2 regions of the Kribbella sp. NPDC048928 genome follow, and region 2 is predicted to be linked to the other one. Evidence: riboswitches for the same ligand, from Rfam matches in the RefSeq annotation. Region 2 holds a riboswitch; the other holds the start of a gene.
What was found. A riboswitch is a leader RNA that binds a small molecule or an ion and turns the genes downstream of it on or off. The one in region 2 is predicted to bind thiamine pyrophosphate.

Region 1 (7,343 bases), on a different contig from region 2:
CGACTGCGTCGGAGAGCAGGCCGAGGATGCCGTACACGACCAGGCCGACGATGATGATGTCGGTCTGTCCGTACGTGCGGGCCAGCTCCATCATGTAGCCGATGCCGCTGGTGGAGTTGATCTGCTCGACGACGACCAGCGACAGCCACGCGCCGGTGACCGCGAACCGCAGCCCGAGCAGGAAGCCGGGCAATGCTCCCGGCAGCACGACCCGGCGGATGAACTCCCAGCGCGACAGGCCGACGGTCTGCGCGAGTTCGACGTACCGGCTGTCGATGGTGCGCAGGCCGTTGTGGGTGTGGATGTAGATCGGTACGAACACCCCGAGCAGGATGGTGACGACCTTCATCGACTCACCGATCCCGAGCCACAGGATCAGCAGCGGCAGCAGCGCCAGCGACGGGATCGCGCGCTTGATCTGGATCGGCCCGTCGAGCAGCGCCTCACCGAGCCGGGACAGGCCGGAGACCAGCGCGAGGCCGACCCCCAGCACGATGCCGAGAGCGAGGCCGAGCAGCGCACGCTGGGCGGACGTCCAGAGGTTCGACTGCAGGCGGCCGTCGGCGATCAGGTCACCGGCCGTGCTCACCACCGTCCAGGGCGCGGACAGTACTCGTTGGTCGATCCAACCGGTGGCCGAGCCGATGCTCCAGATCACCAGCAGCAGTACGGGTCCGATCGCGGCCCCGAACCTGATCGGCTTCCCGGGCCCGAGCCGCCGACGGCGTACGACGGGACTCGCAGCGGCCCGGGAGCGCAGGCCGGGCAGGGTTGTCGCGCTCATTTGGCGCCTCCCTTGATCGCGTCCGCGGCAAGCGTCTGGAAGCGCAGGTCGTACAGGTCCTTGGCCTGGATGACCTTGTTGCCGGTCTCCTTGGCGAGCAGGTCGATCGTCTCCTGCTGGCGCTGGATCGCGTCGCTCCAGTCCGCCGGGATGTCCGGGTGGCCGGCGTTGTCCACGAGCCACTGCCCGTCGGCCTCGGTCAGGCCCTGGTTGTCCACGTAGTACCCCTTGATCCATTCCTTGGGGTGCTTGTCGATCCAGTCCTGCGCGACGGCCCAGGCGGCGACGTACGCGCGGATCGCGGCGGCCTTGCCCGGATCCTCCAGCGACTCCTGGACGACGTACAGGTGGCCGGCGTCGTCGCGGATGCCGTGCGGGATCGCGGACGCGCCGTCCTTGCCGTACTTCGTCAGGTAGCGCTTGATCTGGACGCCGCCGATCGGCGCGACGTCGACCTGCTTGCCGGACAGAGCGTTCGAGTACACGTCACCGGTGCTCGGCAGCTCGACCAGCTTGACGTCGTCCTTGGTCAGACCGGCCTTCTTCAGGACCTTCAGGATCAGCGCGCCCTGCGCCTGGCCGGGGCTGTACGCGATCTTCTTGCCGCGCAGGTCGCCCAGCGTCTTCACCGAGACGCCCGGCGCGACACCGAGCTGGTAGATCGGGTGCGCCAACGGATCCTTGCGGAACTTCGAGGCGACGATCTTCACGTGCAGGCCGGTCCAGGTCGCGTGGATCGGCGGGATCTCCGCGACCGAGCCGAGATCGAGCGCGTGCGCCCGGAACGCCTCGGTGGTCTGCGGACCGCCGCTCAGGTTCGCGAACTGGACGAACTTCGACACCTTGCCGAGCTGGCCGGACAGCTTCAGCGCTACCTCGGTGGCGGGATCTCCGACGACGATCTTGGTGCCGTCCGGAACGGTCGTCGGCAGGGCGGCATCGAGCGAGAGCTTGGCGGCCTTGTCGCCGTCGGCCGTGGCGTTACTGCCGCAGCCCGCGACGACGGCGAGCAGGGCGAGGAGTGGCAGGAGAAGTTTACTGGACATGGTGTGCTTTCGCGTAGGTGCCGTCGTGGTAGAGCAGCGGCTCGTGCTCACGGCGTTCGGTGTGGGTGGCCAGGCGGGCGACGACCAGGCAGTGGTCGCCGACGGCGAAGCGGTGCTCGACCTGGGCGTGCAGGAAGCTCGGCGCCTCGTCGAGGACGGGTTCGCCGGTAGCCAGCCGCGACCAGCGGGTCGGCTCGGCGAAGCGGTCGATGCCGCTGGTGGCGAACCGCCCGGCGATCGGGTGCTGGTCGGCGGACAGGAAGTTGATCACCAGGCTTTCGGCCGTACTCACGGTCGGCCAACTGGACGCGCTGGTGGCGATCGCGAACGAGACCAGCGGCGGCAGCAGGCTGACCGAGACCAGCGAGGTCGCGGTGAAGCCGGCCGGGCCGTGGCCGGCGTCCGCGGTGATCACCACGACGCCGGCGGCGTGGCGACGGAACACGGACTTGTAGACGTCGGCGTCCACGATCCGCTCCACAGTGCGGAGTTCTGGGCGGTCGGGCACCACGGACAGGGCAGGACGATGCAACGCAGGAACGGACATGACTCTCCCTTGGGGAGGAAGGGGTGTACGGCGAGAGTTCGCCGGAGTGAGGGGGCCGCGCGTCAGCGACAGGTGGCGCTTGCCGTCCGCAGGAGATCGATGACGCGACGGCGGGTGAGGTGGGTCGTCGTCATGTCAGCTATCTTCGCACCATTGTCTATCGGCTAACTAGACAATCTCGTGATCCGGACTCACACGCCGGAACGCCGATGCGTTCTACTTGCGTGATGACTATCGGGTTGCCGCCGTTCCAGGCACTGGTCGACGCGCACTGGCGAGACGTCGCCAGGCTCGCGCGTGCGATGGCCGGGCAGGACGGCGACGACGTGGCGCAGCGCGCCTGGGAGAAGGCGTACGCCGCGTACCCGACGCTGAAGTCGGCGAAGAACCTGCGCAGCTGGCTGCTCACCATCACCGCCCGATGCGCGACCGACGTCCACCGGGCACGGAAACCGCAGCGCCCACTGGAGGACGCGCCGCCGGTCGCGGTCCAAGGCCCGGAGGCCGCGGAGTGGCCGGACCCGGATCTCTGGCGAGCGGTGAACGAACTGCCGGAGCGGCAACGCTTCGCGGTCACGCTGAAGTACGTCGGCGACCTGGACCACCACGGCGTGGCCGCCGCCCTGGACACCACGCCCGCCGCGTCGCGCCGGCTCGTCAGCGACGCGTTGGCGGCCCTGCGTACGAAACTCGGAGTACACGATGACTGATCTCGAGAGCCGGCTGACCCGGCTCGGCACCACTGACTTCAAACCACCCGTCCTGCCGGACGCCGACGTCGCTTACACACTGCACGACACCCCGATCGGCACGATGCTGCTCGCGATCGCGCACGGGCGGGTCGTCGCGAGCTCGTTCGACGACGAGGAGACGATGACCAACCGGCTTGCCCGCGCGGTCTCTCCCCGGGTGCTGCGGCAGGCTCGACCGCTGGACGACGTACGGCGGCAGCTCGACGAGTACCTCGACGGGCAGCGGCAGACGTTCGACCTGGACATCGACCTGGTGCTCGCGTCGCCGTTCCAGCGGCTCGTACTGGAGGACCTGCCGGAGCACACCAGCTACGGCCGTACGACGACGTACGGCGCCGTTGCCGTCGGCATCGACAAGCCGAAGGCGGCGCGCGCGGTCGGTACCGCACTGGGCGCGAACCCGGTGTGCGTCGTGCTGCCGTGCCACCGGGTGATCGGCGCGAGCGGGGCGCTCACCGGATATGCCGGCGGCCTCGACGCGAAGCGTTTTTTGCTGAATCTGGAAGCAAAAAGCTGACGTTTCCGGAATCGTCCGGAATGGTTTTAGACTCGCTGGACAAAGGAGCAGATCCCCAGTGTGGAGTGGGGATCTGCTTCTTTACACGTCAGCTAGTTTGCGGGGCTGTGGATCTCCAGGATCAACCTGCGGCGGCCGCCCCATTCGCGTTTGTAGACCTTGAAATCGTCGATTCCGGCGGCTGCGCAGAGCCGGCCGTAGCTGATCTCGTCGTGGATGAAGTGCACGCTGCTGCGGTCGTCGTCGTGCTCGGTGGTGACGATCCGGTGCTCCGGTCCCTGGCGCATCCCGTTGGCGATCTCAGCCGCCGTCGCGGGTCCCCAGTACGGGCCCTCGATGATCGCGATACCGCCCGGCTTCAGCACCCGGGAGATCTCGCAGATCGTCGAGAGCTGCTCGTCCTCGGCAAACAGTTCGTGGAACGCGGTCCACAGGCAGATCACCGCGTCGAACGAGTCCCACTTGTACGGCAGGTCGGTCATCGAGCCGATCGCCCAGTCGATCGCGAGCTCCTCCTCGGCGGCCTTCGCGCGGCCCGCCTCGAGCAGGTTCGGCGAGATGTCCAGGCCGCGCACGACCTTCCCGGCCCGGCGCAGCGGCACCGCGATCCTGCCGTACCCACAGCACAGGTCGAGGACCGTCTCGCGACCGTCCAGCAGTTCCTCGACCGCCGTCACAATCGCCGCGTCCCGCTCAGGCGTCGTCCGGGCCGCAAGCCCGTCGGCCCCCAGCTCCGCATACTCGGCCCGGCTACGCAGTGCGGAATTCAGCATGCCGCCAGTATCCCGGCTACTCCGGGTCAGCTGTCCACCACCCAGCACCGATCAAACCTGGGCGGTGGGGCGGCGGAGGCGGCCGAGGACGATGGCGGCGATGATTGAGACGAGGATCGAGGTGTAGGTGGCGCCTAGCCAGCCGGGGACGGGATGGTGGGCGAAGAGGGCCTGCTGGATGTCGGTCCAGAAGGGGGACCAGCCGGCGACGGTGCCTGGGTTGACCAGCTGGTACGCGATGAAGCCGATCAGCCACGCGACGGTCGGTTGCCAGCGGAACTTCGATGTACTGGAGACGTCCCACTTCATCTTGCTGACCACGAAGAAGTCGGCGATCGCGACCGCGAACAACGGGATGAAGACCGAGCCGATCAGGTACAGGAACTGGGTGTAGTTGCCCAGGTCAATGAACAGGGCGATGCCGGTGGCAACAACCCCGATCGCGACCGAGATCCACCGGCGGTCGATGTGCCCGACGAGGTTGTGTACGGCCATGGTGGTCGAGTAGACGTTCGCGTACGCCTCGTCGACCTCGTCCACCAGCAGGACGAGCAGCGCGATCGCGCCGGCCGGCAGGGTGACCAGTGCGGTGATGACGTCATCGCTGTTGGTCTGCAGCGTCGCGACGGCGACCACTCCGAGTGCGTAGTACCCGATCGCGGCGAGCCCGTACCCGAGTGCGGATCCACCGAATGCTGCCTTGTTGGTCCGCGAGTGCCGCGTGTAGTCCGCGGCGAGGGGTGCGAAGGAAACGACACCGGCCGCGGCCAGGTCGACGGCCGGCCAGAAGCCGAACACCTGGTCCTGCGGCAGTGCGTGCGACGGCTTGCTGAGCACCTGTACGAACAGGAAGACCGACGCCGCGAGCACCAGCCAGACCATGAACTTCCGCAAGAGCTTGACGCTGCCCAGCGGACGTACCGCCATCGTCGTCGCGATGATCCCCGCGAGTACGACGAACAGCCAGCGCCAGCGTTCGCTCGTGACGGCGACCGCGGCCTGCGAGATCACGATGATCTCCATCGTCGCCCAGCCGACGTTCTGTGCGATGTTCAGTACCGTCGGCGCCATCGAGCCGCGCCGGCCGAACAGCCCCCGCAGACTCGCCATCGCGGGTGCACCGGTCTGCGACCCGAACACGGCCGCGCCGCCGAGCACCAGCGCCCCGATGCCACAGCCGACGACGACCGCGAGCAGCCCCTGCCACAGCGACCCGGTGTACGCCGCGACGAGCGCACCGGTCACCGGGCCGAACAGCGAGATCCCGAAATTGCCCCAGAGCGTGAACTGGTCGAAGAATCCGAGCGTCCGCGGCGCATCCGTGGTCAGAACGAGCGGCGCCTCGGTGCCGGAGGCTGGACGGACAGCTGTATCGGTCATGAGTGACCCCACTCCCTACGCCGGCATTACCCGGTCAGGTTCAGGCGGTCGGCGACCCAGCTGTCGCCCTCTCAGCCCGCGCATCTCGGTGCGAGCTCCCGCATAGGTTGGTGCTGCGAGTTTAACGCGTCAGCTAGTTTCCGGAAGGGCGGCTGCTCGTTCTATGAGCGCGGCGACCTCCGGGCCGTTCGTGACGATCGGTACATGCGCGCCGGTCTCGAGGGTGCGTGCCTCCCCGTGACTGAGCTCCGCGAGCCGCTCGACCCACTCCGCCGTCGACAGCAGGTCGTGCCGGCCGCGGACGATCAGCACCGGCGCCCTGACCTGTGAGATGACCTCGGCGAGGTCGTGGTGCCGGGACGCCTCACCGGCGCGGGCGATGCTCGGCAACGTCGTACGGGCGTACTGCGGTGTCACGGCTCGGATCAGCTTCGGTGAGTCCGGTACGGCGGAACCCAGCCAGCGCACTGCTCTGTCGACCCAGCTGGACATCCGGGCGTCACCAGCCGGCGCGACCAGCACCAGGGCGTGCACCAACTCGGGGTAGCGGACCGCTGTCTCGACGACGATCTGGCAGCTCGCCGAGTGGCCGACCAGCACGGCCCGCTCGCGGATCTTCCCGGCCAGCGCTACCGCGAGCGCACGCGGGTGCAGGTCCTCACGGGAGCCTGCCGGTTCGCCGTACCCGGGGAGAGTGACCACGTGGTACGACGAGACCAGATGCTCGACTGTCCTTGCGTATGACTCGGGGCCGAGGCCCAGACCCGGTACGAGGACGACAGGTGCGCTCACTCCCACGGAGCCTTGGCAGGGGGAGCGGTGACGACCGGGTTCGCCACGTCCGGCTTCAGCTCGCGGTACCCGAGGAAGAAACCGACTGCGAGGACGAGGAGGCCGAAGCCGCCCCAGCCGTAAGCCGTGGGCAACCGGTGGACCGCGCCGTCGTTGCCGCCGAGACCTGTGGACAGCACGATGATCAGCCAGACCAGGATGGGGACGGCGGACACCGCAACCAGCAGCAGGCCGACCAGCTCGACCGCGTCCGGGTTGCGCCCGACCTTGCGGCGGGCCAGTACGTCGCGGAGCCACATCGCCAGCGCGGCGACTCCGACGACCACGAGCAGCAGCTGGCCGATCGCGTCCAGCACGTCCGTACGCAGAGGGTGGTTGAGCGGCGACCCCGGCGCCTGGGAGATCTCCCGGAGCGCAACCCGCTGGACCGTCAGGACGAGCAGGCCGTAGATGGTGGCGATGAACGTCGCCAGCCCGACCACGCGGGCGGCTCGCAGGTCACGCGGTGCATCCTGCCGTCCGTAGGTCGGGAGCTGATGCGGCTCCGGGGCCGCGGGAGCCCCGTACGGTGCACCGGGGCGGTACGCCGGGGGCTGGTGATAGGCCGGGTTGCCCTGGGGTGGTGGCTGGGATCCGTAGGGCTGCGGTGACGCGTACGGGAACTCCTCCGACGGCTTGTCGGAGTCGCCGCCGCGTCCGTACGTCGGGAAGTCCTGTGACGACATCTGCTGCTCCTCCCGTCGTACCCAGTC
Region 2 (7,343 bases):
GTCGTCGTGATCGTCACCGCGCTGGTGTTCGACTTCACCAACGGGTTCCACGACACCGCCAATGCGATGGCGACCTCGATCGCCACCGGGGCCCTGAAACCGAAGATCGCGGTCGCGCTGTCCGCGGTACTGAACCTGGTCGGCGCGTTCATCTCGACCGAGGTCGCCAAGACGATCTCCAGCGGCATCGTCGACGACGCCAAGGTGACCGTGCCGGTGATCTTCGGCGGCCTGGTCGGGGCCATCCTCTGGAACCTGATGACCTGGTACGTCGGCCTGCCGAGCTCCTCGTCGCACGCGCTCTTCGGCGGTCTGATCGGCGCCACCTGGATCGCCTCCGGGAGCAGCGCCGTGCACTTCGCGACGGTCGTCCAGAAGATCATCATCCCGGCCGTCGCGGCGCCGATCGTGGCCGGTGTCGTCGCGCTGCTCGGCACGTTCCTGGCCTACAAGATCACCCAGCGGGCCCGGAAGAAGTCGGTCGACGACGGGTTCCGGGCCGGGCAGATCGCCTCGGCGTCGCTGGTCTCGCTGGCGCACGGCACGGGTGACGCGCAGAAGACGATGGGTGTGATCACGCTCGTACTGATCACCTCCGGCAGCCTGCACTCCGGTGCCAAGCCGCCGCTGTGGGTGATCCTGGCGGCCGGTACGGCGATCGCGCTCGGCACGTACCTGGGCGGCTGGCGGATCATCCGGACGATGGGCAAGGGGCTGGCCGAGATCGAGTCGCCGCAGGGCTTCTCCGCGGAGACCAGCTCGACCTCGGTGCTGCTGGTCTCGTCGCACCTGGGCTTCCCGCTGTCCACCACGCAGGTCTGCTCCGGCAGCATCCTCGGCGCGGGACTCGGCAAGCGGCTGGCCGAGGTGCGCTGGACGGTGGCCGGCCGGATGGCCGTGGCCTGGCTGCTGACGCTGCCGGCCGCTGCGATCGTCGGTGCACTGGCCGGTGAGGTCGCCGACTCCGGCAACCTCGGCGTCGTGATCATCGCGATCCTCGCGGTGGCGGCCGGCGGTGCGATCTACGCCGCGTCCCGGCGCCGCCCGGTGACGTCGGACAACGTGAACGAGTACCCGAGCTCGTCGACCCCCGCAGCCACGGCCGCGGCAGCCTGAGAGGAGTACGGCGATGCACGTCAACTGGGGTGCCCTCGGTGAGGTGGCACTGGTCAGCCTGATCTTCGGCGTCGGCCTGGCGGTCCTGTTCGCATTCGGCGTGACCGCCATGTCGCGGCGGGCCGTGGCGATCGACGAGAAGCGGCAGCCGTCCTTCATGGACACCGGTGTCGCCGCACTGTGCTTCGCGGGCTGCCTGGCCGCGGTGCTCTACGGGCTGTACCTGATCATCCCGCAGTTCCACTAGCGGTTCCAGCGGCGTACGGCCTTGGCGACGTCCTTCACGCGGATGGAGCCGAGGTTGTACTCCCAAGCGGCCAGGAGCCGGTCGCCGAGGACCTCCGCGTCCAGGAAGGTGCGTGGGCGTACGGCGACGGCCCAGGTCGCTGCGGCCGCGTGGCCCTGCTGGTAGAGCAGATGGTCCACGGTGGCCTCGACGCCGGTCGCCTGCTTGCCGTCCAGGCCGTCCGTGGCCCACTCCTGAACGATCCGCGGGTCGTCGGCGGTCATCCGCGCCAGGTAGGTCAGCGGGCCGCGCCAGAACCCCTTCCGGCCGATGCTGTCCAGCGACTCGAGTGGGAACCAGCCGTTCTGGTTGCGCCGGCCGTTCACCGCGGACTCCACCTCGCGGGCACGGTCCGCGGACAGACCACGGGTCGCCCAGTCGATGAAGTACGCGCCGGCATCCGGGATGTGCTCGGCCACATGCGGTGCCGGTGTCAGGGCACCGGGGTCGAAAAGATGCAGCTCTTCCGGTGAATCGAACAAGAACCTGCCCCCGCCCGCTCGAGTACGCGAGCCACCGCAGCAGCTCGCCGCACAGGGACCCCCCAGGTTCCTGCTACGTCAACGAGTGCTTTCGTACCCTCGATCCGCACCGCAGGTCAAGGGTTTCAGGCCTTCTTGCGGCGCTCGGCCAGCTCCTCGCGGTCGAGCCGTTCGGCCTCGTCCGGGGTCGGCGCGCCGCCGCCGTACGAGGCCGGCAGCCACCAGGCGCCGGCCGGCTGCTCGGGATAGCTGCGGATGCTCTCGTCGAGCATCCCGGCCATCACCGAGCGCAGGTTCGCGGTCGCTGCGGCCGGGTCATCGGCGGCCGTCACGGTGATCGGTGCCCCGATGCTGATCGAGATCGGGCGATGCCTCGAGAAGTCCCGCGGCCGGTCCTTGGTGAACATCCGCTGGGTGCCCCACAGGATCATCGGCAGCACCGGTACGCCGGCCTCCGCCGCCATCCGTACCGTGCCGGACTTGAACTCCTTGAGCTCGAACGACCGGCTGATCGTCGCCTCCGGGAAGACGCCGACGAGCTCACCGGCGGCGAGGTACTCCAGGGCCGTCCGGTACGACGTCGCGCCGGCGTCCCGGTCGACCGGGATGTGGTGCATGCCACGCATCAGCGGGCCGGAGTACCGATTGCGGAACAGCACTTCCTTGGCCATGAACCGGGTCAGCCGCTTGGCCGGCACGGCGCCGTACCCGCCCAGGATGAAGTCGACGTAGCTGATGTGGTTGATCGCGATCAGGGCGCCGCCGGTGCGCGGGACGTGTTCGGTCCCGGTCCGGCGGATCTTCAGATCGAGCGCCAGGAAGGCGGTCTTCGCGAAGCCGATGACGGGCGGGTAGACGAGGTCTCGCATGACCCGACGCTACAGGCATCGTCCAGTGCCTGGGCGCCGCAATCACTCAACAACTTCCGACGCGGTGCACTAGGGTGGCCGGTGACAACTTGAGACCGCGGGAGCTCGCACCGTAGTGGGCTGAGAGGGCGGCTGGACCAGGCATCGACACCTGGCCGGCGCCGCCGACCGCCGAACCTGTCCGGGTAATTCCGGCGTAGGGAGCAGCACCATGGTCAATGTCAGCACGTCCAGCACGATCCGTCCGGTGGTCACCACCGGCCCGATCTCGGGTTCGGAGAAGATCTACCGCTCCGATCTCGGCGTACCGGCACGGCGCGTCCATCTCACCAACGGCGAGCACTTCGACCTGTACGACACGTCCGGCCCGTACACCGACGCGGCCGCGACGATCGACGTACAGGCCGGTCTGCCCGCGCTGCGGCGGGACTGGATCGCCGGACGCGAGCGGCGCACCCAGCTCGGGCACGCGCGCGCCGGGGTGATCACCGAGGAGATGCGGTACGTCGCGTTGCGAGAGGGACTCGACCCGGAGCTCGTCCGCGACGAGGTCGCCCGCGGCCGGGCGGTGATCCCGGCGAACCGCTGCCATCCGGAGAGCGAGCCGATGATCATCGGCAAGAAGTTCCTGGTGAAGGTGAACGCGAACATCGGCAACTCCGCGGTCACCAGTTCGGTCGAGGAAGAGGTCGAGAAGCTCGTCTGGGCGACCAGGTGGGGCGCGGACACCGTGATGGACCTGTCCACCGGGAAGAACATCCACGAGACCCGGGAGTGGATCCTGCGCAACTCGCCGGTGCCGATCGGGACGGTGCCGCTGTACCAGGCGCTGGAGAAGGTCAACGGCGATCCGGCCGCGCTGTCGTGGGAGGTGTACCGCGACACCGTGATCGAGCAGTGCGAGCAGGGTGTCGACTACATGACAGTGCATGCCGGCGTCCTGCGGGCGTACATCCCGCTGACCGTACGGCGGATCACCGGGATCGTGTCGCGGGGCGGATCCATCATGGCAGCGTGGTGCCTCGCGCATCAGCAGGAATCCTTCCTGTACACGCATTTCGCGGAGCTCTGCGAGATCCTCCGGGCGTACGACGTGACGTTCTCGCTCGGCGACGGGCTGCGGCCGGGGTGTATCGCGGACGCGAACGACCAGGCGCAGTTCGCCGAGCTGCGGACGCTGGGGGAGCTCACCCGGATCGCCTGGGAGCACGACGTCCAGGTGATGATCGAGGGCCCGGGACATGTGCCGCTGCACAAGATCGCGGAGAACGTACGGCTCGAGGAAGAGCTGTGCGGCGAGGCGCCGTTCTACACTTTGGGGCCGTTGGCAACCGATGTGGCGCCGGCCTACGACCACATCACGTCGGCGATCGGCGCGGCGCAGATCGGCTGGCTGGGTACGGCGATGCTCTGCTACGTCACGCCGAAGGAACATCTCGGGCTGCCGGACCGTGACGACGTGAAGACCGGCGTCATCACGTACAAGATCGCTGCCCACGCGGCCGATCTGGCGAAGGGCCATCCGGGCGCACAGGCCTGGGACGACACGTTGTCCAAGGCAAGGTTCGAGTTCCGCTGGGAGGACCAGTTCAACCTCTCGCTGGATCCGGACACCGCGCGGTCCTTCCATGACGAGACGCTGCCCGCCGAGCCGGCCAAGACCGCCCACTTCTGCTCGATGTGCGGTCCGAAGTTCTGCTCGATGCGGATCAGCGCGGACCTCCGCGAGCACTATCTGCCGATCGTGGACTAGGGCATAGCAACTGCTCCCGGACTCGTCCCCGGGAGCAGTTGGCTCCGGATACGGTGAGTGATCGGGTGAACCGATTCAGGTTTTAGCCTTCACTCAGCGTGAATAAGACTGTAGCCTTAAGCCCTCGGAAGGAGGTGCAGGCGATGGTCTTCGTTCTCACGGTAGATCAGCGCGGCAGCCGAAGCACGAGCGATCTCGTACCCGAGCTACTGACCGCCCTGAACCGCCGCCCGCGGCGGACCGGGCTGCTGCGGAAGTTCGAGCGGACCGCCGGCGACGAGGTGCAGGGCGTACTCTCCGAGGCCCGGCCGGCCGTCGACATGATCGTCGAGCTGCTCCGCTCCGACAGCTGGTACGTCGGACTCGGCATCGGCGACGTCACCGAGCCGCTGCCGCGCAGCACGCGGGCCGGAAACGGCGAGGCGTTCGTGTTCGCGCGGGAGGCGGTCACGCGGGCCAAGTCCAGCCCGCACCACGTGAACGTCGTCGGAGCGGATCCACGCAGCGCCGAGCAGGTCGAGACAGTGCTGTGGCTGATGGCGTCCGTACTGCGACGTCGCAGCGACCGTGGCTGGGCAGTGGCGGACCTGCTGGCCGAAGGACTTACCAGACGAGAGGTCGGCGTGAAGCTCGGCATCAGCCAGTCGGCAGTGACCCAACGGGCCCAGGCGGCCGGATTCGCCGAGGAGCAGCGCGGACGCGTTCTCGCGGCAGACCTGCTCGGCGCTGGGGCTGCTGCGTGACGGCGCTGGTCCTTGCGCTCACGGCGGCCGCACTGGTCCTGGCCGTGCTGGCGTGGGTTCCCAAGTCCGGTTCCACGCTGGAGATCGTCATCAGCGGCGTCATGCTCGCCTGCCTGGCCGCCGTGGGCGTACTGCTGCTCGCTGGGCACGGTGTGAGCGACTGGGCCGAGCGCTGGTGGAACGTACTGCTCCTGCTCGCCGGGGCGCTCGCAGTGACCGGTGGCGGCCCGCTGACGACCTCTGTGCTGGCGTTGGCGGACCGTCGCAGTACTCGCGCCCAATCGACGCAGAAGGCCGGTGAGGTACTACGTGGCGGCGCACTGATCGGTGCGCTGGAGCGGCTGGCCATCTATGCGTCGCTGGTTGCGGACTGGCCTGAGGGCATCGCCATCGTGCTGGCGATCAAGGGCCTCGCCAGGTACCCCGAGCTGCGCAGCCCGGACCAGCCCGCGTCCGTCACTCCGCAGGCGGTCGCGGAGCGCTTCATCATCGGTACGTTCACCAGCGTGCTGTGGGCAGTGACCTGTGCGGGCCTCCTGCGCTCGCACTGAGGTCAGTTGGTGCGTACCACCCAGGTGTTGGACACCTTGTCGTGCCAGGTCTGCTTCTGCTCGTCCCACAGGGGCCACAGCGAGTCCAGGAAGCAGGCGTTGTTGAAGATGCCGCTCAAGAACTCCCGCAGAAACGCACGCCCGGCGCCGATCGTCTCGCCGGTCCGGGAGTCGATCAGCCGCAGATGCAGCACGCTCTTGCCGATGCTCTGCCCGGTACGTCCCTGCCGGAACACCCTGTTCCACAGGCCCAGGCCGAAGCTGGCGAGGAAGCCGACGATGAGCAGGATGATCGCGAAAGCGGACGGATCGTCGTCGTAGCGGTTCTGCCGAGTCAGGATGTCCGCGATGAACACCCCGTAGCCGATCGCGATCGGCACGCCGCTGATCAGCCCGTCGAGCAACGACGCCCCGACCCGCGGCAGCCAGTCGGCCAGCGGCGCCGGCGGACCGCCGTACCCGTAGCCGTAGCCCGGCGGCTGTTGCCCGTACGGTGGCTGCCCAGGAGGCTGACCGTACTGCGCCTGGGGATGCTGCTGCTGCCCGTACTGCGGTTGCCCATAAGGCTGGCCGTACTGGGGTCCGTAGGGCTGACCGTACTGTGGTCCGTAGGGCTGGCCAGGCTGTTGGCCAGGTTGTCCCGGCTGCTGGCCGTGCTGGGGCTGGTCGTCGGGCCGCTGGGGGTACCCGGGTGTGCTCACCTGAGGTCAGACCTTCACAACGTAGGTGTTGTTGATCTTGTCCGCGAACGTCTGCTTCTTCTCGTCCCACAGCGGCCACAGGTAGCCGATGTAGCAGGCCAGGCCGTCGAGGATGTGCGTGAGCTGCCGCAGGAACGTCTTGCCGATGCCGATCGGCTGGCCGGTGTCGGCGCCGACGAGCTTGATGTTCAGCACCTGCTTGCCGACGGTCTGCCCGGAGGTGCCCTGCCGGATCAGGATGTTCCAGATCGCCACACCGAGGCCGATCAGGTAGAAGATGACACCGATGATCACGAGCGCGGCGCTGTCGCTGGCGCTGGCGATCCCCGCGCCGATACCGCACGGGATACCGATCGTCGCGGCGTCGATCAGGTACGCACCGGCCCGGCTCGGCCAGTCCGCCAGATTGCCGGGGACCCCGCCGCCGTAGCCGTACTGCCCGGCACCCGGCTGCCCGTACTGCCCGGGCTGCTGCCCGTACCCGGGCTGTTGGCCGTACCCAGGCTGCTGCCCGTACTGGCCAGGCTGACCGTACTGACCAGGCTGACCGGGCTGCTGCCCGTAGCCGGGTTGTTGGCCGTACCCAGGCTGCTGCTGCCCGTACCCAGGCTGCTGCTGCCCGTACCCGGGCTGCTGGCCGTACTGACCAGGCTGCCCCGGCTGCTGCCCGTAGCCCGGCTGCTGACCGTACTGGCCGGGCTGTTGTGGGTCTTGCGGGCCGTAACCCGGCGGTGGCGTCGGATTGCTCACGACGATCCCTTCTGGCGTAAGTGCATTGAGGAGTGAGTTGCAGGCTAATCGTCCGACGGATCAGATCCACCGACGGATCCCACGCCGCGAGA

Region 1: it holds a riboswitch for thiamine pyrophosphate, as region 2 does, so the genes downstream of both, ACGFI6_RS09375 (purine-cytosine permease family protein) here and thiC (phosphomethylpyrimidine synthase ThiC) in region 2, are expected to answer to the same signal.

The regions. Positions count from the first base shown of each region.
Region 1 covers NZ_JBICUC010000002.1:509,137-516,479, forward strand. The annotation lists gene ACGFI6_RS09340 (ABC transporter permease) at 1-784, opposite strand, end outside; gene ACGFI6_RS09345 (ABC transporter substrate-binding protein) at 781-1,830, opposite strand; gene ACGFI6_RS09350 (flavin reductase family protein) at 1,820-2,377, opposite strand; gene ACGFI6_RS09355 (putative leader peptide) at 2,440-2,511, opposite strand; gene ACGFI6_RS09360 (RNA polymerase sigma factor) at 2,605-3,087, shown strand; gene ACGFI6_RS09365 (methylated-DNA--[protein]-cysteine S-methyltransferase) at 3,080-3,646, shown strand; gene ACGFI6_RS09370 (class I SAM-dependent methyltransferase) at 3,739-4,419, opposite strand; gene ACGFI6_RS09375 (purine-cytosine permease family protein) at 4,471-5,799, opposite strand; TPP riboswitch at 5,795-5,911, opposite strand; gene ACGFI6_RS09380 (alpha/beta fold hydrolase) at 5,929-6,591, opposite strand; gene ACGFI6_RS09385 (hypothetical protein) at 6,588-7,316, opposite strand.
Region 2 covers NZ_JBICUC010000007.1:280,596-287,938, reverse strand. The annotation lists gene ACGFI6_RS29580 (anion permease) at 1-1,116, shown strand, start outside; gene ACGFI6_RS29575 (hypothetical protein) at 1,130-1,363, shown strand; gene ACGFI6_RS29570 (hypothetical protein) at 1,360-1,884, opposite strand; gene ACGFI6_RS29565 (lysophospholipid acyltransferase family protein) at 2,010-2,753, opposite strand; TPP riboswitch at 2,841-2,973, shown strand; gene thiC (phosphomethylpyrimidine synthase ThiC) at 2,965-4,506, shown strand; gene ACGFI6_RS29555 (transposase) at 4,650-5,249, shown strand; gene ACGFI6_RS29550 (hypothetical protein) at 5,246-5,800, shown strand; gene ACGFI6_RS29545 (RDD family protein) at 5,803-6,501, opposite strand; gene ACGFI6_RS29540 (RDD family protein) at 6,508-7,251, opposite strand.